One region of the Chryseomicrobium palamuruense genome, then DNA from elsewhere that is predicted to be linked to it. Evidence: riboswitches for the same ligand, from Rfam matches in the RefSeq annotation. Region 1 holds a riboswitch; the other holds the start of a gene.
The links. A riboswitch is a leader RNA that binds a small molecule or an ion and turns the genes downstream of it on or off. The one in region 1 is predicted to bind preQ1.
Positions count from the first base shown of each region.

Region 1 (16,302 bases):
ATGAAGGCGCTCTTCGTGATATCGTTACGCAGACGCTGGATGCTAATCCTCAATCAATTGAAGACTTTAAGAATGGGAAAGACCGTGCAATTGGGTTCCTTGTCGGTCAAATCATGAAAGCAACGAAAGGCCAAGCAAATCCGCCAATGGTCAATAAGTTACTTCTTGAAGAAATACAACAACGGTAATTGATGTGGCTCGTCCTTGTTTGGACGAGCCTTATTTTGGGAATTCATGGTATGCTATTGGATATAAGGGAGGCAAATAACTTATGAAAACAGAACAGCAATATTTTGAAGAAGGTCAAACACTAGCGGACTACATGGACGCCATGTCGACGAAAAAAGAAGGGTCTTTCCACATCTACGAATCGTTTCACGTGCCAGCAGATGATGAGTTTTTAACTCGTTTAAAAGACGCGAATCTTCACATCCTTGCTATTACGGAAGATTGGTGCGGGGATGCCATGATGAACAATGCCATTCTGCGCCGCATTGCGGAAGCAACAGATACGGAAGTACATGTATCCTTACGAGATGCCGACACGGATCTCATTGACCGCTATTTAACGAACGGCGGACGTTCGATTCCGAAGTATTTGTTGATGAATGAAGCTGGCGAAGTCATCGAGACGTGGGGACCACGTGCGGACATGGTGCAGACCTATGTTATGGACGCGAAAGCAAAGCTACCTGCGCAAGATGCGCCGGAGTTTGAGGAAGAGCAGAAAAAAGTTTTCCAAGACGTATCGGCTCAGTTTGAGTCCAATGCAGATTTCCATATGGCCACCTATAGTAGTATTCGTGAAAAATGGATGCACGTTCTGTAACGAATCGGGAACATCTGCCAGACATAGACTGTCTTAATGTATAGAGTTTGTGTAGAAAGAAGGTTCACGCGATGAGACGTGCACGTATTATATATAATCCGACATCCGGAAGAGAATTATTTAAACGTCACTTGCCGGAAGTATTAGAAGCAATGGAACTCGCAGGTTATGAAACGTCTTGTCACGCAACGACAGGAGCAGGAGACGCGGCAGCCGCTGCCAAAAAAGCGGTGGAAAATGACTTTGACTTAATCGTCGCTGCTGGTGGCGACGGAACGTTGAATGAAGTCGTCGCAGGAGTCAGTGTTTATGAAAACCGTCCGAAACTGGGCCTTATTCCAATGGGTACCACCAATGATTTCGCGCGGGCGCTTCATATTCCACGCGATATTTCGAAGGCCGTTGATATCATTACGTCAGGCGATTCTATTCCCGTCGATGTCGGCAAGGTCAACGATACATTCTTTATCAATATCGCTGGGGGCGGACGCATTACGGAACTGACATACGAGGTCCCAAGCCGTTTAAAAACAGTCCTTGGCCAGTTGGCCTATTATTTAAAGGGAATTGAAATGTTGCCGTCCATCAAAGCTTCTCAGCTCCATATCGAATTTGACGGCGAAGTGTTTGACGAGGAAGCCATGATGTTCTTAATTGGTCTCACGAATTCGGTCGGCGGCTTTGAGAAACTGGCGCCGGATGCGAGCATCAACGATGGAAAGTTTACATTGTTGATTTTGAAGAAGGTCAATATTGCCGAGTTCATTCGCTTAGCGACACTAGCAATACGAGGGGAACACTTATCGGATCCACATGTTATTTATCGGAAAGCGTCGAAAATCACAGTGACGTCTGAAGAGTCAGTCCTGCTGAATCTCGACGGGGAATACGGTGGCACATTGCCAGCAGTATTTGAGAACTTGCATCGCCACGTAGAGATCATGGCCCCGGTTCATTTGTTGCCGGAGCAGGATAAGGTTGGTTTGGTGAATGAAGATTTAATGAGTTAAAAAACACCTCCTGTTAGGAAGGATGCGATGCATTCGTTCCTGGCGGGAGGTGTTTTCATTTGGTGAGGTGATAATTATTGGTTTGTGGTAGATGGGGGATAATCGCACCAGCCAGAGCGGAATGCCCCAGACGTTTCATTATTCGCACTAGCGGCGGCGATATTTGCACCAGTTGCCTCGAAACTCGCACCAGCTGCCTTTCTACACCAGCTGCTGACTCTCAAACTCCGCCAACACCTGACGCACTTCCGCCGTGGACTTCGTGTTCATCAAGCGATTGCGCAGTTCCCCAGCACCGCGGAACCCCTTCACATAAATTTTGAAGAAACGATGAAGGCCCGAGATGGAGCGAGGGACTTGCTCGGCGTACTGATCTTGCAACTCTAACTGATAGTGAAGCAATTCCAGATACTCTTCCGGTGTGTGCTCACGAGGCTCTTTTTCAAATGCAAAGGGATTTTTAAAGATACCACGACCAATCATGACACCGTCAATGCCGTATTTCTCTGCAAGCTCGAGACCCTTTGTCCGGTCCGGAATATCACCATTGATGGTGAGCATCGTTTGAGGCGCAATCTCGTCGCGCAGTGCTTTGATTTCCGGAATGAGTTCCCAGTGGGCATCGACTTGACTCATTTCTTTGCGTGTGCGCAAGTGGATTGAGAGGTTCGCAATGTCTTGTTTCAAAATGTGCGCAAGCCACTCTTTCCATTCCTCGATCTCTGTATACCCAAGACGGGTTTTGACGCTGACAGGTAGACCGCCAGTTTTCGCTGCTTCAATCAATTCTGCTGACACGTCCGGTCGCAAAATCAAGCCGCTACCTTTGCCGCGAGAAGCGACATTCGGTACGGGACATCCCATATTGATATCAATGCCTTTGAAGCCCATTTCCGCCATGCCAATGCTCATTTGGCGGAAGTATTCGGGATTGTCTCCCCAAATGTGTGCGACCATCGGCTGCTCGTCTTCTGTGAAGGTCAATCGACCGCGGACACTTTGTATACCGTCGGGATGACAGTAACTATCTGAGTTCGTAAATTCCGTAAAGAAGACATCGGGCCGGCCAGCCTTTGCGACCACGTGCCGGAAGACAACGTCTGTCACATCTTCCATCGGTGCGAGAACAAAGAAGGGACGAGGGAGCTCTTGCCAAAAATTTTCTTTCATGTTACATCAAATCCTCCTACAAAACTCTTATATCGTTAAATACGTCACACATTCGACATGTGTACTATGTGGGAACATATCAACCGGTTGTACTTCATGAATCGTGTAACCGCCATCTTCAAAGAGACGCAAGTCACGTGCAAGTGTCGCTGGATTACACGACACGTAGACGATTCGTCGTGGTTTATGCGCTACGAGTGTCTCAATCAGTTTGCCGTCTAGTCCTTTGCGAGGTGGATCCACCACGACCACATCCGGAACTTGGCCGGCTTCGTACCAGGCTGTAATCACATCTTCCGCTGCCCCGATTTCAAACTCCGCATTTGTAAACCCATTGAGCACTGCGTTACGACGGGCATCCTCAACAGCGGGTGGAACAATTTCCACACCAACCACAGACTTCGCTTTTTGCGCAAGGAATAAGGAAATCGTGCCAATCCCGCAGTAGGCATCCATGACCGTTTCATGGCCTGTCAGATTTGCGTATTCTAAAGCTTGCTCATATAACACTTTCGTTTGCACCGGATTGATTTGGTAGAATGAGCGGGCTGAAATTTCAAATTGGATGTCGCCAATCGAATCCACGATTTGCGATTTGCCCCAGTGCACGAACGTTTCTTCCCCAAAGATCACATTAGTGCGTGCGGGATTGATGTTTTGAACAATCGAAACAGTCGTCGGTTCTATTTCGCGAATCAGTTGAATCAAGCGCTCGGGTTGTGAAATTTTGCGAGATTTCGTGACTAGTACGACCATCGTCTCGCCACTGACATACCCTGTACGTACAACCAGATGACGTAGTTGTCCCTGTCCCGTTTTTTCATCGTAAGGTGTCAAACCAAATTCAAGTGCGCGTTCTTTCAACGCTACCATCAAGCGATCTGCTTCCTCACTTTGAATGAGACACGTCGGGGTATCCGCGATGTCGTGCGAGCCACTCTTGTAAAAGCCAGCTACGACGCGACCATCCTCAAGTCCAAATGGAATCTGGGACTTGTTTCGGTAGCGCCACGGGTTGTCCATTCCTTTCACCGGAAGGACAGGTGCATGGATCTTTCCGATGCGTTCCATGGCACTGCGGACTTGCTTTTCTTTCACCATCAATTGACCTTCGTAACTAAGGTGTTGTAACTGACACCCTCCACACGTTTCAAATACCGGACAGGGTGCGGAAACGCGGAAAGGGGAAGGCTTATTTACCTCAAGTAATTTGGCGAACCCATACTTTTTCAGTGCCTTGACAACATGGATCTCGACTTCCTCATCCGGAAGTGCACCTTTAATAAAGAGGGGATAGCCGTCGACTTTTGCGACGCCTTGCCCGTCGTGTGTTAAATCTTCAACAAAGACCGTCAAACGGTCATTTTTTTGTACAGTCATATCGATTCGAACTCCGATCTTCTTCAAGTCATTTCTCCATTATATCATGAAAAAACTCCTGCCGAAGCAGGAGCTCTTGGTTACTCTTCTTTTCGAATGATTCCGTCTTTGGGAGCCCACCAGAAGACAGTTGCGATGGCACCAAAGAGAACAATAAACGGGGCGTAGAAAATAAAAAAGTTTGTCATGTTCTTTCCTCCTAAGCGTGATTGTCTTCTTTTTTCCCTGCCACATAGTCTTTGTTAAACAAGAACAAGCGGAGGAGAAGGTAAAGTGACGGCAACAAGAGACCGAGTCCCGCGATGAATGCAATAATTAACGCAATCGCCATCGCTTCATTCGTAAAGCTATCGTAGATTGTTAAATACGGATATAACAGGTACGGACGGTGTGACCAGCCATACGCAAAAAACGCGACAAAGAACTGGCCGACAAGGAGCAGAAATGCCCATCCGTAATAGCGTTTTGTCCATAATAGATAGACAGTCCCTGCAAACATCAGTCCGGAAATCAAGAATGCCCACCAGACGTCGAGAATGTTTGCGTAGTGTTCCGGATTATGTGCACGAAGTTCTACAATGATACCTGTAGCTGTAATCATGGTAGGCAACGCCCAGATCAACGCGTACTTCCGAAGCAGCTTTGTGGCTTCTGGGTCTTTTGCTTTGTCTGCATACCAAGTTAAAAATACAGCCGAAATGTAAAGAGTGGCTGCAATCGCGAGCACAACGATACTCCATGTTAAGGGGCTTAAGAACAGTCGGGAGTAATCGAGAACCGGTTGGCCATCGATCATATCGATAAAGCCACCTTCAGAAATCGTGAGTACAACGGAAAGGGAAGCGGGAATCAAGAGACCTGCTGCTCCGTACATAAACGAATATCCTTTGTGCCCGCGCGAGCCGTAGGTCTCAAACGCATAATATGACCCGCGAATGGCCAGTAAGATGATGGCGATACTTGCCGGAACGAGCAAGGTGGTTCCGTAATAAAAAGCGGTTTTCGGGAAAAATCCGATGATCCCTACAAAGAAGAAGACGAGGAATACGTTCGTTACTTCCCAGACGGGTGATAAGTACCGCTGAATAATTTTGGTTAAAATGTGTTGTCGGTTCGTCAACAAGCTATAGGCGTTGAAGAATCCTGCACCAAAGTCAATCGAGCCGACGATGACATAACCGAACAGGAAAAACCATAGGACCGTAATTCCGATAATTTCAAGAGTTAACGTCATTTTGTCTCACCTGCCAATCGATCAGCTTCCATTTTATCAAGTTCTTTTTCTACTGGATTGTTGCGGAACATGCGACGTAATACGACCACACTTCCCACACCGAGAATCAAGTAAAGAAGGGCGAATGCTACGACCATGATATCGACGCTTCCACTTGATGTAGCGGCTTCATCGACTCTCATAATGCCTCGTAAGATCCAAGGTTGGCGACCAACTTCCGTCATCCACCAACCGGCTTGGATCGCAATCATTGATAAAGGTCCACCTGCAACGATGAGCCTGAGAATGAATCGGGAGTTACCTAGTTTCCATTTACGCCATTTGGCAACGACATAGAAAGCCGATAAGACGACCATGAACATCCCGATCGTGACCATCACATCAAAGAAATAATGAATGTAAAGTGGTGGGATTTCATCCTCTGGAAACTGGTCGAGTCCAATCACTTCTGCCGTCGGATCGTTGTGAGCCAGGATGCTGAGTGCGTATGGAATCTCGAGGGCGTATTTAACTTCACCATCATCTAATATGCCATAAAGAATAAGTGGAGCATTTCCTGCTGTTTCAAAGTGCCACTCGGCAGCGGCTAACTTTTCCGGTTGGTACTCAGCTAAGTATTTACCTGAGAAGTCCCCGATTAGTGCCGTAGCAATCGAGAACACGAGGCCGACCTTCACCATTAAGTAAACAGCTTTCTTATGGTAGATGTGATTCGAGCCTTGCAATAAGCGGAAGGCTCCAATGGCGGCAAGAATAAACGCAGACGTCATAAGTGCTGTCGAGACGACATGTGCGACCTTCGTCGGCATCGCCGGGTTCAACATCGCGATAAGCGGGCTAATGTTGACGAGTTCCCCGTCAACTAGATCGAATCCCTGAGGTGTATTCATGAAGGCATTGACGATTGTAATAAACACAGCAGACATTCCTGCGCCAACTGCGACTGGAACGAGTAGTAATAAATGCTTCTTCTGGTTTTCAAAACGGTCCCATGTGTACAAATAAATTCCTAAGAATATAGCCTCAAAGAAAAATGCGAACGTTTCCAGAAAGAGTGGCAACGCAATGACTTGTCCCGCGAGCTCCATAAAGTTCGGCCAGAGAAGAGATAATTGCAGACCGATAGCGGTTCCGGTCACAACACCGACGGCGACGGTAATGACAAATCCTCGTGCCCATCGGCGTGCCAAGAGAATATAATGTTCATCATTCTTTCGTATCCCTACCCATTGGGCGAGCATGATCATCAGTGGTACACCAACGCCGATGGTCGCATAGATAATATGGAAGGATAGGGTCATTTCGGTCAGTAACCGACTAAAAAATACGGCTTCTTCATTTCCCATTTTGTTCACCTCAATTGTGTGATAACAAACGACAAAACAAATTGCTACTTGGCTTTATTCTACCCTACTCGAAGGGGTTTAATCTAATCTCTCGAATCCGTTTTTCCGGAAGTTGTTACAGGGTGATGACAGTCAGTGGACTGACACAAAACCGCCAAAAGAATGCATCTCTTGGAGGTACTTTTATTCGAAAATATAGGCGAAAACTTCTACAGCCTGTTCGAGGGTCTCTACCGTAACATTGGCTTTATTAGAAAGCTCTTTTAACGGATGGATGAGCGATTCCGGTCGAACGATAATGACTGGTTTGCCCAGGGCGATAGCTATACTGGCGTCCATGGCCGTGTTCCACTGCTTGTACTTCTCACCAAAAAGTGCGAGAACGACATCTGATTTTTGTAATAGCACTTGCGTTCGCAAATTGTTTATTGCGGATGCTGCATCGTCTTTATAATAATCAGAAGGTTGAGTGCCTAAGATCGCTTCACCTACATGATCTGATCGGTCATGATTGGTTTGTGGGGAGACGAAAGTGATCGATAGATTTTTTTGAGAAGTTAGCTGTTTCACATCTTCTCGCCAATTATCATGAATTTGACCAGCTAAATAAACAGTTAGGTTCATTATTTTTTCCTCCCTCATCAACGTGTATTACTTTCTATAGTAACGAAGATGTAAGAAGAAGTCGCATAATTCGTATTTCTTTCGCACAGAATGTATACTGTTTGTACAATTTTCGATTCAGAAGGGAAGTTCTACTTGTGAACCTAACGCAATCCTATTTAAATCTACCAGAGATATTCTATAAAAAAGTACATCCTACACCCGTCCATGAGCCGCAACTTATTATTTGGAACGATGAGCTTGCAAAAGAATTACATATCGAAGAGACACCGGAACACTTAACAGGTCTTTTAGCTGGAAATGAGATTCCTGATTCGTTGACTCCGATTGCGCAAGCGTACGCTGGGCATCAATTCGGGAACTTTACCATGCTCGGCGATGGCCGTGCCATACTCCTCGGGGAACGACAAGCAGCAGACGGACTAAGTCGAGATATTCAGTTAAAGGGAAGTGGAAGAACGCCATTTTCACGAGGTGGGGACGGGCGCGCGGCTCTTGGTCCGATGTTACGAGAATACGTGATGAGTGAAGCGATGAATGAATTACGGATTCCCACAACGCGGTCTCTCGCGGTCGTCTACACAGGAGAAGGGATACAACGGGAGAGTGTCTTGCCAGGAGCTATTTTAACTCGTGTCGCGAAAAGTCACCTGCGCGTGGGAACATTCCAATACGCCCGAAACTATGGCACGACAGAAGATCTTCGGGCATTAGCTGACTATGCTCTTGCACACTTTCAAATCGAAACAAATGAAAACCCATATCATGCCTTGCTTGAACATGTCATTCACCAACAGGCCGAATTACTAGCGAAGTGGCAACTCGTAGGGTTCGTTCACGGCGTCATGAACACAGATAACATGGCACTCAGTGGTGAAACCATTGATTATGGTCCGTGCGCCTTTTTAGATACGTACGATCCAGCCACTGTCTTCAGTTCAATCGACCGCCAAGGAAGATATGCCTATGGTAATCAACCTGGAATAGCAGGATGGAATCTGGCTCGTTTTGCCGAAAGCCTCTTGCCGCTCTTACATGAAGATCCCGAGCAAGCAGCAGGTGACGCACAACAGATTTTAGATCAGTTTCCTCAATCATTCCAAGATGCCTACAATTTAGGCTTGATTAAAAAAATCGGATTCCTTGAAACAACACCTGAGAATGTCCGTCTCGCCAATCGTTTGCTTGAGCTCATGGCCAGTGAGAAGGCTGACTTTACACTCACTTTCCGAAGCTTAACATTAGGAATACCTAAGACAGAGTCTGTGTTCAGGACGGAAGTAGGGGTTCGTTGGCTTGCCGATTGGCAGCAAGCGACGGCTGAAGAAGATTCGCTTGAACTTCGTAAGCGGATGCAACAAGTCAATCCTGCTCTCATCCCGCGAAATCATTTGGTTCAACAGGCATTAGACATAGCTGAAGAAGTGGGGAACATGCAACCGTTTTATGAACTACTGACACTAGTAAAAAATCCCTTTGACTATACACAAGACCAACTGACAAAGCAGCAATTGCCGCCGGATACCGATCAACCATTTGTCACATATTGTGGGACGTAATTGATGAAGCTACAGACATCACTGTAGCTTCTATTTCTATTAAAAAATAGGTGTTTACGCATTCTCTCGATTTCCTTAAAATAAGTATATATGATGGAAATGGAGGGAAGTTGGATGCAGCTTTGGAAAGAATGGCACGCCCGTATACCTAAAGACCCGCAGTCGGTCATTGACCAAGCTCTTCAACTTCTAGAAACGAAAACTCTTCCTGAACAACAGCAGGGGGAAGTCTATTTTTTAATAGCGCTTGCGTATCGTTATTTATCGAAGATGGCGCAGTGTTTAAACTACGCGTACCAGGCGGAACAAGTCTTTCAACACGTAGAATGTTCTGAAGGATTGGCGAAAACATATAATTTGATCGGGGTCGTTTATTTCTATAATGGATTTTATGAAAAGGCATTAAAACAATTCTTTCAAGCCAAAGACATCGCGAAAGCGAACGATTATATGATGACACTCTGTCGCATTGAAAACAATATCGGTGAAGTCTATCGTGAAACAGAAGACTTTCTTTATGCCAAACAACATTATCAACAAGCTCTTGATCATGCCGAGCATCTGAATGAACTATTCTTTCAGGCCATTATTCTTGAAAATTTAGGGCAACTTCATATGATAGAAGACAGGCTCGAGAAGGCCTACGATTATTTTATTCAAAGTTATCAGATACTGATTCACGAGGATGATTTTTCTGCATTAGCGGACATCGAAAATAAGTTGGGATCGGTTTTCTGGAGGCAAGGGAATACTAAAAAAGCCGATTATTTTTACCAACAAGCTTACCGGAGATTATCGGCAGGGGGAAATCAACTTTATCTTACGGAAGTCATACTAAATCTGTCTGACCTCGTATCCGATTACGAGTCGAGCTATGAAGAGTTGTTACTTGAAGCGGAACGAATTGCTGCAGGAATGAATGCTCATCAGCAACTGAAAAAAGTGTATAAGCGTCTTTCAGAATACTATGAACGGAATAAAGAGTTTGAAGCTGCACTAAATTATTTTAAACACTATCATAAAGTGGAACAAGTAATTGAAGCCTCCGTTGTACGAGGTAAACTGGAGCTCTTACGGGTCGAGCTTTTGCAGGGAACAGACCATGAGTCATTAGCTCGACTAAATGAACAGTTAACATATGAAATTGATCATCAAAAGCTTCTTTATAGACAACTAAAGAAATCGAATGAACAGTTAAGTGAAGAAATCTATACCGATGAATTAACAAAGATATTGAACCGTAAAGGGTTGTTCCATGCACTTCCTAAATTCACGAAGGAGCTTCACCTCTTCTTACTTTTGGATGTCGATTATTTTAAAAAATATAATGATGTTCATGGACATGTCAAAGGAGACGAAGCACTCAAACTGGCCTCAGCTGCTATGCAATTGGTTATCGACCAGCAAGCGCATACCGGGATTGTCTCCCGCATGGGAGGAGAGGAATTTTTGTGCATCGTATCCGTTACTGAACCCCAGCAAGCAAACAACATCTTATATCAGTTAAAACAAGAAATTGAAAAAATCGGACTTTATTATACACTAACGCCCTCTACGCAATCTAAACTGACAATCAGTGGAGGAGGGCTCGTTACTTCTCGAAATGTTCACGAACATTTTGAATATCTCTATCATCAGGCGGATCAACTTCTCTATGATGCGAAGCTGCAAGGAAGAAATCGCTACATAGTCGACAATGATTTTCCAACATCCACCGACAAATAACGGTCACAAAGCTCTCGTGTGTTAGAGGGCTTTTTTTGCGTTTTCTCCCGTCCGCAAGATAGGATAGAAGGGGAGGGTAGAACCTATGAAAACTCAAGCACACCAATTTTTAAAACACTTCTTTGAAGAAGAACACAAAGACCCTGTTGATTTTCACAATAGATGTAGTGAAGTTGCTGCTGAAATTGAGGCAACCGGTACATACTCCTTAACATATGAAGAGTTAAATTATGGAGCAAAACTTGCTTGGCGAAATAGTAATAAATGTATTGGTCGTCTCTTTTGGAAAACCATGCATGTACGGGATTGTCGACATATCCAGCAATCAGAGGAAATTGCCGACGCATTGATTGATCATATCCGCTATGCGACCAATCAAGGCAAAATCAAGCCGACCATCACGGTCTTTCATCCTTCCGTTCGTATATGGAATCATCAATTGATTCGATATGCAGGCTATCAGGTGGGTGAGACGATTATAGGCGATTCCGATTCACTGGCATTTACTCAGCAATGTGAACGACTGGGCTGGGAAGGCAAAGGGACTCCTTTTGATGTCCTTCCACTCATTTTCCAAGTAGGTGACGAAGAACCAGTCATTGTTCGCATACCGCCGGATGTAGTTCTTGAAGTCCAGCTTTCTCATCCGGAAGTTCCCGCATTTACTGACTTATCTTTGAAATGGTATGCAGTGCCTATCATTTCTTCCATGAAACTAGAGATTGGAGGCATTGAGTTTCCAGCAGCGCCTTTTAACGGGTGGTATATGGGAACTGAAATCGGTGCGCGAAATCTTGCGGATGAACACCGTTACAACCAACTTCCTGCTGTCGCAGATTTATTACAACTAAATCAAAAAAGTGCATCGAGCCTATGGAAGGACCGAGCACTTGTCGAGTTAAACGTCGCGGTATTGCATTCCTTTCGAGAACAGGGAGTCAGCATAGTGGATCATCACACAGCTGCTATCCAGTTCAAACAATTTGAAGAGCAAGAGTCAAAGAAAGGCAGAGACGTTACAGGTACATGGAGTTGGTTAATACCACCGATGTCACCAGCTACAACACATGTATTTCATAAACCCTATGACAATACCAAAAAGTCGCCTGCTTTTCTTTATCAACCAAATCCCTATTAAAAAACGTATCCTCCGGCAAGAGGATACGTGTTTAGTAGGTGGTTACCTTGGTTAATTTTTGGAATGCATAAATCCAGCGTTGCCACCAGGTGAAACCATCCTGGTACTCTTCCACATCTAGAGTGAAGACTCCGTCTTGGTTCGTCCAGAGCCGTTCGAAATAGGCTGTGAATTCTCGAGCGAGATCACTGTCATTCTCAGCGACGACACGCAGATTGGCTTCAAGATTGTAATTGTCTAATGTACGTTCCGTGTAGTTGGCAGCTCCACTTGAAATAACCGATCGATTGGTTTGGATGTGAATTGCTTTGCTGTGGTACTGACCGATGACAGTGTTGTACCACCTGACCTCTAGTTTTCCTTCAGTATCCTCCACCATTTCCTGTACAACTGGTCGATTCGGCAGCCCTGATTTTTCTCGTCCAAATGAATTTTCATTGGGATCGAGAATTAATTTAACATCGACCCCTCTGTTTGCCGCATCGATAAGGGCGTTCACAATATCCCGCTTCGCAATAAAGAACATCATGAGATGAATTGAATCGCCTTCTTTTGTTGCTGCAATATCAGTTAATAGAGCATCCAAGATTTTTTTCTCCGTCAGTAGTTGCCCTTCATAGACAGCTTCTTCTTCGATTTCTGTTACGCGAGGTAAATCTGGACCACCTGAAAACTTGGACACAGCTTCTTCTGCTTCTAATAAATCATTAAGTAACGCGGAACCCGTAAATTTTAAAGCAATATTTCCGTGTAAGCCACTTGCATCATGTGGATTCGCAGAAGACACCATCCCTTCTTTTTCCGTGACTACAAGCTTTCGGTGATTGGCTTTTACATTTAGTAAAGTGAGGTAGGATGCAATCGTCATTTTAGGTGCCTCACTTGCCATTGCATTTGGAATCCATCCTTTGCCACCAAAATCAAACCACTGGAAGAGTGTACGATATATTCCAGAGTAAATCGGGGTAGAGTCTCGCAATTTGTCGAGGTCAGTATAGACGATCTCAACACCTGCATCCCGCATTTTTTTGAACCATTTGTTTTCATAGGAACCATATCCTTGATTCAAAGGGTCCGTAATAAAGATGACAGGCATTTCAGGATTTTGTCGTTTCTTCTCCGCCATAGTCTCGGATAAAGTATCGACAATAGGAGGAAATCCTTCATCTTCCTCAAAAAACCCATCAACTAAGAAGAAGTCGACTACGACGAATTCTTCTGCGTCCTCAATCATTTGATAGATGGTATTAAAAATCTCATTCTCTGTTTTTCTTGTGTCACCTGAAGTATCCGTAGCATAGGTTAAATCCGTCACCATATCGATGGATGAAATCGGTTGGAGGTCTCCATTATACGAAACACCTTCTGGCAAAGGTTTAAAAGTGTGCCATAAAATAGAGACAGTATAAGCTAAAATAAGGACTACCAAAATAGAAAACACCCATTTTTTTCGTTTCGACCATTTTCTCCATCTGGCCATTGTCATTCCTCATTCCCTCAGATTCTATGTACCTACCATAAATCTTTTTTATTTCGACAGCTGTATCGAAAGATACCCTTCTTTAGATATAAAAAAACGCGTACAAAAATGTACACGTTAATCAAGTAGTTTTGAGAACTGTAGACGTTTATTCAGAGCAATAAACACAGGAATTCCCACTAACATGACGGCTAATTCACCAGCGGCAACCGTTAGCCATGTCAAGAAGAAAGGAAGTTCAAAAACGAGCAACAACTCATACGCAATGATGAACGTTGTGAAAGTGAATACGATACTGTTGAGTATCATCTTCTGAACCAGCGTCTTCAATTTAGGGGCAATTAGAATAACAAGAAGTAAGGAAATGGCTGAATGCGCCACCCCAAACACTAAATCATACATGCCCAGAGGTGAAAAAAGATTAGTGATAAATACACCAGCGAGAATCCCGAAGATGTAGCGTTTATTAAAGACAATCAAGTGATTGAACATCTCAGCGATACGAAATTGAATAGCACCAAACGCTAAAAAGGGAAGAGCCATGGCAACCGCTACATAAAGTGCAGCAATAATTCCATTGACTGTTAACGTCTTCATTTTCATTTGTCAAAACTCCTTAGTTTTTTTACGTGGGAGGATCTCGAACCACGTACACACACAAGAATTGATTTTACATGACTGCATGAAAAGAGTCAATTACCCGTGCAGGCGGATGCGATAGTCGTAAAAAAACCGCAGCGACGGCTGCGGTTTTTCAGTCTATTCAGCTTTGAACGCTTTCTTCCTGGTAAACTGGCACCCAGCCTTCGGTCGTAACAAAGATGCGCACGGCAACGACTTTGCGGTCATCGGACAATGTGAAATAATGAGTGATGTTTTCCGGTACAGAAATCAAATCGCCCGGCGTCAGATGGACTTCGAAAAAGCGCTCGTCTTTGCCCTGGATGATGAACACCCCGTGGCCGCTGACAATGTAGCGCACTTCGTCGTCCGTATGGATGTGTTTGCGCTGAAAGTTTTTCAATAATTCGTCGAGCTTCGGGTTGGAATCAGATAGGGAAATCACGTCAGCCGCTTTGTAGCCACGGCGCTCTGAGATGTCGTCGATTTCCGTTTTGAATGCTTGAAGAATTTGTTCTTTTTCGTCATCGCTTAAATCGAATTTTTCACGAAGCGGTTCCGGTAATTTCTCGATGTCCCAATGCTCATAGACAACTTCCTGCTGTTCCAAAAATGCCGCGACTTCGTTTTGCACTTCGATTGTTTCCTCTGTACCTTGAATCTTAATGATTGCCATTGTAAATCTTCCTCTCTGATTTGGTTTTATTTTAGTTGCAGAAGGGCCAGCTGATATTGGAATAAAAACTCGCTCGCTTCTAGCAATTTCTTTGCTTCGAATGCATCTTTGCCCCACACGGTAATACCGTGGTTGCGAATCAGCACAGCACCTTTGTCGGCTGTCAGGTGTTTCGCAAAAACTTCGGTTAGCTTCGGAATGTCGGCGTGGTTGGCGATAATCGGGATGCTCAGCAGAGCATTTTCATCCCACAGGCCGAATGCCTTAATAAGTTCCTGCCCATTGAAATCAATTTTGCCATCGTCGCCGTAAAGCTCAGACAAGACATTATTGGCAACGGTGTGGACGTGAAGGCTACAGCCGGCACCGGTTTTATTGTAAATCGCGCTGTGCAACAAGGTTTCAGTGGAAGGCTTGAGGTGAGTGGTTTCGACCGGCTCGCCTGCCTCATCGACTAGGAGGAAATCCTCATCTGTCCGTTTGTATTTATCCTTGCCACTTGCGGTCACCAGAAAATGGAGCGGTTCATCGTTCACTTTGATCGCAAGATTGCCGCTCGTGCCCATAAACCAGTCGCGCGCAGCCAGTACATCCTTAACGTCCGCAAGCTCCGACCATTTTTCTTGAAAGTTATTCAGCGTTTGTTGGGTCATTTCCGCACCCCCAATCTTGCATCGATGATTTCCGTCACGTCCCCGAATTTCTCGAAGGGCTGATAAGTGATGTCGAGTTCCTCACATTTTTTGATGAGAAAGTCGCGAGCGATGACCAGGTCTGCTTGTTTTGCCGCTTGCAGGTCGGTAATCGAATCACCGATGACAATGCTCGTTGCATCCTCTGCTAGCAACTTCCGAATAATCGACGGCTTGCAGCAACCGCACCCTTGGCTATCACATTGATCATCGCAACCGTGTGGGAAGTTAATGTGGATCGTGTCACCTGAAAAATCCGCTTCGTTGCAATAAATGCCTGCGAAAGGTCCGAACGGTTCGAGTAGTGGGTAGACAAAAAAGTCGATACCGCCACTGACAATGTAAAGCGGTATATTGTTTTGTTTTGTATAAGCCACAAATTCTTCGAAGCCTTCCCGAATCTCTGCCTGCTCGAGCACATAGGCGAGGACCTCATCTTTTTTGGACGATGGCAAGAGGGAGAACATCTGTTGAACACCTTCGCGAATGGAGATGGTTTGTGCGAGAATGTCGTCTTTAATGGGTTCCCAACCCGGTGGATCGAAATGCTTCATGATTGCGATTATGTTATCGTTTGTCGTGATGGTACCGTCAAAATCACAAAAGATGACTGGTTGCTTCATTATTTACCCCCATAATTCCAATGCTGTTTTTAATTCTGGTTGTTGTTCGCTGGCGTTTTCAAGAGTTTGATTCTTCAGGACTGCATCAACAGCCTGACGGAATGCTTTACCTCCCCCCGCTGCGCCGTCCGGATGTCCGTGGACTCCTCCGCCGGCGTTGATAATGCTATCGATTCCGAAATCGTTGACGAGAAG
Region 1 covers NZ_JBHSEF010000024.1:70,753-87,054, reverse strand. Annotated here, with positions in the region: gene gatB (Asp-tRNA(Asn)/Glu-tRNA(Gln) amidotransferase subunit GatB) at 1-188, shown strand, start outside; gene ACFO0S_RS11900 (thioredoxin family protein) at 272-829, shown strand; gene ACFO0S_RS11895 (diacylglycerol kinase) at 901-1,839, shown strand; gene ACFO0S_RS11890 (tRNA dihydrouridine synthase) at 2,041-3,009, opposite strand; gene rlmD (23S rRNA (uracil(1939)-C(5))-methyltransferase RlmD) at 3,037-4,395, opposite strand; gene cydS (cytochrome bd oxidase small subunit CydS family protein) at 4,470-4,577, opposite strand; gene ACFO0S_RS11875 (cytochrome d ubiquinol oxidase subunit II) at 4,589-5,623, opposite strand; gene ACFO0S_RS11870 (cytochrome ubiquinol oxidase subunit I) at 5,620-6,969, opposite strand; gene ACFO0S_RS11865 (YtoQ family protein) at 7,153-7,593, opposite strand; gene ACFO0S_RS11860 (protein adenylyltransferase SelO) at 7,731-9,152, shown strand; gene ACFO0S_RS11855 (GGDEF domain-containing protein) at 9,267-10,877, shown strand; gene ACFO0S_RS11850 (nitric oxide synthase oxygenase) at 10,963-12,015, shown strand; gene ACFO0S_RS11845 (phospholipase D-like domain-containing protein) at 12,047-13,501, opposite strand; gene ACFO0S_RS11840 (QueT transporter family protein) at 13,613-14,098, opposite strand; PreQ1 riboswitch class I at 14,106-14,150, opposite strand; gene ACFO0S_RS11835 (1,2-dihydroxy-3-keto-5-methylthiopentene dioxygenase) at 14,259-14,792, opposite strand; gene ACFO0S_RS11830 (methylthioribulose 1-phosphate dehydratase) at 14,819-15,445, opposite strand; gene ACFO0S_RS11825 (2-hydroxy-3-keto-5-methylthiopentenyl-1-phosphate phosphatase) at 15,442-16,107, opposite strand; gene mtnW (2,3-diketo-5-methylthiopentyl-1-phosphate enolase) at 16,111-16,302, opposite strand, start outside.

Region 2 (6,493 bases), on a different contig from region 1:
GAGACATGTGCTGATCACCATTACGTATTTTCAACTTCTCTAAAATAGTAGACAGCATCGAAAAATCTGTGGTCATACCAGAGCTAGGTGGCTTTGGCGAAATTGTCAATTCATCGATGTCGTAAAGCCAATCCTGCCACTTACTTCCTTGCGTCTCTACCCCAATTTTAATTTTATTTTTTTTCAAAATCGCAACCAGTGCACCTAAGTTGGAAAGAAGCGCTGGGTTTCCTCCTGAAATGGTGACAAATGAAAACCTATTTCCACCAACACGTTTCAACTCAGTCCAAATATCCTCCGCCGTCATTTGCACGATTAAATGCTTGCCGCTGCCGTCCCATGTAAATGACGAATCACACCAAGAACAGGCATAATCACATCCCGCTGTGCGTACAAACATCGTTTTCTGACCTATTACCATGCCCTCGCCTTGCATTGTAGGACCGAAAATCTCAATTACAGGGACTTTACTCAACTTCCATCCATTCCCTTCTTGCTTCAGCATAGCTCGTAGGCGTTTCATATAGCCTAACAAACTCTACACGTGCGCCATCATACTGTTGCTCCTTTTGCAAAGCTTCACGTAACTTCTCATAAATCCAAACTACAATATTTTCAGCTGTTGTATTCATCGGTGGGAGCGTTTCATTGATATAATGATGGTCCAAATACGTTTCGATTTGCTTCCACATTTCCTTAATATCACCAAAATCAATCACCAATCCACGATCGTCCGTATAACCGCTTACGCCTAAAATCACACGATACGTATGTCCATGTAGATTTTTACACTTTCCCTCATAGTTATGTAAATGATGCGCAGCATCAAACGTAAACTCTTTACTCACAAGCACACGTTTTGCATGATACTTTAATTGATTTCTTTTAATATCTACATCGATTTTTTGTAGCTTATCGACAATTCTAAATTCAGGCATACGTTAAAATCTCCTTCAGCATATAAATATAAAAAACTCCCTCGTAAAATGTTTCCGACACTTTCCAAGAGAGGCGCTATGAATCGTTCTATTAAAACATAGGAATACAACATAAAAAGCCATGTCCTATATGGACATGGCAAATTGTCATGTTTCCATAGTTTTTTATAGAGGGTATTAGCTATGAACCTCTCCCGACTTACTTCGGGTGTAATTGTATAAGATTATCATATAGTAGTTTCAAGAGGATATCAAATGTAATTCCACTAAAACCGTGCTTACTTAGAAACTATAGGCTAATAGTAATTATTTCTAGCCAATATTAATAACGGGTATACTAATAAAGAAAGGGTGTGGTTCATTATGAATACAATGAAGGCGGTAGGCCCCTCTCTCTTTAACAGAGGACAGTTGCAGGAATATCTGAAAAAAAGGCAGCTCTCTGATTGGGGATAGCTACCTTCGTTTACGATTATTATGAAAAGGTAGGAGCAGGGAATTCATCAATTCTCATACGAAGTAAACTATATGGTTTTTCCCGCTGGTCTCTTCCATAATGAAATCTCGCCTGCCGATGTAATTGATTCACAATGACATATAAGTATTGATCGGGGCCAATTGAAAAAGTATCCGGCCATAAAATTCTCGGGTCATGTGCGATGGTTTCCATTGCGCCATTCGGCAATATCTTCCGGATACTATTGTTTTCATAGTCTCCCGCATATACGGTTCCTTTTGCACCGGTGATCATTCCATCAGACGCACCTTTTTCCCCCCAATACTGCACATATTGGGATAAATTCATGTCCTGTATCCTTCTGTCTCTTAGGGCTTCTGTTGAGATCGAGAACAACTGCCGGCTGGTTAGCGGAGCATAATATAATACCTTTCCATCAGGAGAAATCGCTAAACTATCGGAAGCCAATCTAAAGGGGGAAGTCAAGCCGTCCGGGTTTCGATTCATCAAAATTTCACCTTCTACTTTCGGAATAAAGCAGGGATCAGGTGAAGTTGATAGTGCCCCATTTAACCGTCTAAACGCGTTCCCATTTTCTAAATCTACGACGATAATAGCCCCTGGCCCCCTGGAAGAAGAATCTGTTATATAGGCATAGCCCGTTCTTCCAACCCGAAAATCCAAACGGACATCATTCAGATAAGTTGTTGGCAAGACAACATCTTTTGTAAAGGTATATACTCTCTTTATGGTATTCGTGCTTAAATCTACAGCAACTAATTTTGCTCCCCCTTGAATAGGTACAGAAAAATTTGGTGCCCCTGTATCTAGTACCCAAAGTGTTCCTCTTCCATCAGCAACGATACTTTGGACACTGACGAAAGACATCGTAATATTCTCAGCATTAACTAAATTGGTTTCTAAATTAGGATAAGGCTGCAATTCACCCTCTACAATTTCCGCCACAGTAAATGGAACGTCGTCTCCCCATTTCGGAAAGCACACAAAAATACGACCGGTTTCGGAAACGCTGACACCTGTAGGCATAGCCCCATAAAAAGCATGCACCAGTTCAATCTTCCCAAAATATTTTTCCCTAGGTAACATAGGTTGCATGTTATCCTCCTTATCAAATACGAACGGATATCACCTATATATGATTGAAATTATTTATAGTGCCTGGTTCTTGAAAAAATTTTCTTTTATCGTGATGGATAGAAATAAATTGAGTCTGCATTTTTTGGGTGACAGATACCTTTTGTAACATTTACTAACCAATAGGTGTCTAAATGAGAGTAAAGGAGAAAGGAGGATTACATATGCAAAAATCATACGTTTTTCAGATGTTAGGTTACCTACTCACCGCACTTACCTTATTCTCCCTCGTTCCGCTCATCTTCCCTTTTTTAGGTGAAGCTATTCAAACTATTTCTGCAGAGGCTTACCTTTTTCTATATGTCGATATGACAATATTTTATTGGGTTCTGCTAAGCCTGTTATGTGCTCTTCCTGCGTGGTATGTATTGAGCAATTTGATAGGAATGAAAACAAAACCTGGTTATGTACTGGGAGCACAATTCCTAATATGTTCAGTTCTGATTACTATCTATTATTTCAATCGCCACTATTTAGATGAATTATGGATCAGCTCGCTTTACGAATAATGGTTGAAATTTAGTTAGCTTCTGAGGCACCCGTTTTGATAGAAATAGTTTTATACTTTCATTCTAAGTATTTATACTTAAACTTTTCGTCTTCCGGAGGATTTGGATGAATTTGACGCACAGTAACGGCGCCTTCCAAATAGGAGTAGGTCGTTTGAGGTTCGCCCTCAAAAATCACATGCGCCAGTCTTTCACCAAAGATTTCAGTTTCTGCTTTAAGATGTAGAATTTTCGCTTCAGGGAATGTCACCTGAATATGCGCTTCAGTCAGTTTTTCTAACCTTTCCGCATCTTGATAGGCCTGATATTTGTAGACTCCATATATTCCGAATAGAGCAATGAGCCCTAAACTTAAAAATACAAATATTCCTATAGCCAATTTGGTTCCAAAGGTTAGTTTCATTTTTTCATTCATGAAGACCCCTCATCCCTAAATGATTTCTTCTCAATCACTCCATATCATTTCTTTAATCTGGAAACTTTAAAGAAAGATCTTTCGTTAATAATAATGAACTTCATTATATTTGGAAATGGGGAGAATATATGGGATTCTGGTATTTCTTGATTTTATTTATAGGTATTTCTTTAGTGGCTCTAGCACTCATCAAACGTTCCATGCATACTTCAAGGAAATGGGCGATGCTAGTAGCAGGAGTTGGGATGGTCGCACTTTCTTTATTCATGTTCCAAGATGGTAGCGCCGAAATCGTCGATAACTTATTAAAATCTATGAATATCGATTTGTAAGGATAACCATCTGACTAGAGTTTCTAGTTGGATGGTTTTCCTTTTATCTACTCCAAAAACCTAACAAATGAATGCGGCCCATCCATTGATGTGAGTTATGGCGGATTGTGTAATGCATGGATACCTCTTATTATAGACAAGCACCATAATAAAGGAGGTTTCCCTCATGCAGTACAAGACGCATTTCGCTGGAGGTGCACTGCTCACGCTCGCGGTCATTCAACACACTGACATCGCGGCGCCTGATCAGATCGTGCCATTCGCCGTCGCTGCCATGATTGGCTCGGTTGCTCCAGACATCGACCACAAGAACAGCTTCATCAGCAACCGCTTGAAACCTTTTGGCTTCTTAGTGAGACGCACGACGACCCATCGCGGGGCGACCCACTCTCCACTAATCATTTTCCTGTTCAGCTTGCTTATGTATTATGGGTTAGAACTGGCCGGATTCAGTTCCAGTGCCTACGCAATTGCTTCTGGATTCTTCATAGGTGCGATCAGTCATGTTCTACTCGATATGCTGAACACACAGGGTGTGCCACTCCTGTTTCCGGTTCCAAAGGCGAAGCGTTTCCGCCTCGCCCGTATCCGGACAGGTGGCCTGATTGAGAAGGTAATCTTCATTGTTCTTACCCTTTTCGCGTTCCAATTCTTACTGAACATGATTTAACGCGGACATCCTCAGATCTTGTTTGAGGGTGTTCTTTTTTATATTCACTTCTTCCAAAGCATTTCCTTTTATTTTCATTCTTTTTTTTACCACTTTACAGTAATCAAAGGCAATTGGATGGCTTTCCCATTTGGTGTCACCAGCACAAATCAGATTATTTAATATGTTTTGGGTGACAGGAACCTATACAATATTTTCATCTTTACGTCCATTATATACCATAAATTGATATTTATAGATGTGTTTCTAAAAATTCTGTTCGTTCAAACTATCAACTTTCCTTTGGGCAACTTCAGCAGAGCGACTAAGAGTCCATAAATTCGCTCTAGGTGTCTCTTACCCTAGAAAGTCGATAATTAAAGCCTGTATCCCGAAGGTAACCCTGTTGTTACATGAAAATACATTTTTGCATTTAAATATTTCCCAATACAAGGAAAATTTAATGTGTGATAATTTATATATGTAACAAACATAAATTGTAAAATGAGGTGTTTAATATGAAATCCTACTAAATTTTAATTTAAGGTTAAAAAAATTATAAAAATGACAGGAGAAATTTAATGTGAAGAATTTAAAGTTGTTTTTTATTACCTTTTTAATTTCAATATCTTTTTTGGTTTCAATAATTTTGCTTCCGCAGCTGAGATTTTAGACGTAACTCAAAAGAATCATTTAAGGGAGTTAGGTTTTTCAAATGAAGTTATTGAATCAATGACGCTTGATGAATTTAATTATTACGAGGAAATTATTCCAGAAGATGAAACTGATTCTAGTACAAATGTATATAAAATCACCTCTAATTCCGAAGGTCAGGTGATGAAAATTGAAGGATTTAACGAAGAACAAGCTGAATTTCAGATGAAGGTTGAAAATCGATACTCTATAAATTCTATGCAAAGCTGTAGTAGTCCTACATTCTGTAATAGCTCTACCTCATGGCTTTCAATGACAACTAGCGCCACTAAATTAACTACAGGTAATATCTTATTAAACAATAGTTTTACATGGTTAAAAAATCCGAATTTCACTATGACAGATATGGTTGGAATGAATTATAATGACAGTGCAGTGATTGTTCCGAGCACTACGAAATTTTCATATAAATATAAAGATACTCTTGGTACACATTCAGTACCATATAGACAAATTGCTAATAATGCACATGGTATCGCAGCTACATTCAATTTAAAATCATTTGGTGCAGATTCTCCTCCTGCAAATCATCACGGTTATCTTTCCGTGCAAATACAAAAAGGGAACGCTGCAGATATACGTGCTAATGTGTTTGGCCAGTATACGCACACTACAGCCACATTTAACATTAGTTTGTCAATTCGATCGGGGGATATTAGCTTAGGCTTCCTTACTAAAGAAACTAAGATGCCAAGTACGGCATTAGTGGTAACTTATTAAAAAAGAAAGTTAGTGAAAAAATGATAGAAACATTATTAGTTTTATCTTTTGTATTAAATCCAATATTTGCTCTATTTTTTATTTTAAACCTATGTTCTTTTATAATAAAAGTGAGCAAAAAAGAGTATGAATTATTACGAAAAAACATCATCTTCCTTTGTATTACATTTGTTTATATTATTTTCACGTTAACATGGCAGTTCGCAAGGTTAGCTGAAAAATTAAATCCCCCTATTTTAAATTGATTTCTAGGTCTATAAAAAGGGACCTAAATATGGCTTCTAGGTCCCATCCACATTCTACAAATATTTTATTGGTTATTGTTTTTGGTAAATATCTTTCCTAAGATTTAATTAAAAAACGGAAGTTAAGAAGTATTGTCAAATATTCACGTTATGTGACTCCACTAGTGCGACTATAAATCCAGGGAGTCGCTCTACGTCTCGCTTCGTCCTAAGAAAGCCGATAATCACAGGCTGTATCCTAACAGACTGCCTGTTGACTCCTGTCTTTTTCTTCATGGACGAACGAGTCGGAAACACAGTAAGCGTCAAATAGTGAACACGTTGATTCTTATAAAAGAAAATGCCATGAAAAATCAGTT
Region 2 covers NZ_JBHSEF010000023.1:338,679-345,171, forward strand. Annotated here, with positions in the region: gene queE (7-carboxy-7-deazaguanine synthase QueE) at 1-475, opposite strand, end outside; gene queD (6-carboxytetrahydropterin synthase QueD) at 468-938, opposite strand; PreQ1 riboswitch class I at 1,090-1,136, opposite strand; gene ACFO0S_RS11435 (L-dopachrome tautomerase-related protein) at 1,414-2,511, opposite strand; gene ACFO0S_RS11440 (hypothetical protein) at 2,715-3,059, shown strand; gene ACFO0S_RS11445 (hypothetical protein) at 3,118-3,474, opposite strand; gene ACFO0S_RS11450 (hypothetical protein) at 3,603-3,806, shown strand; gene ACFO0S_RS11455 (metal-dependent hydrolase) at 3,973-4,476, shown strand; gene ACFO0S_RS11460 (hypothetical protein) at 5,188-5,889, shown strand.
Region 2: linked by a shared signal. The riboswitch ahead of queD (6-carboxytetrahydropterin synthase QueD) and the one ahead of ACFO0S_RS11840 (QueT transporter family protein) in region 1 are both predicted to bind preQ1.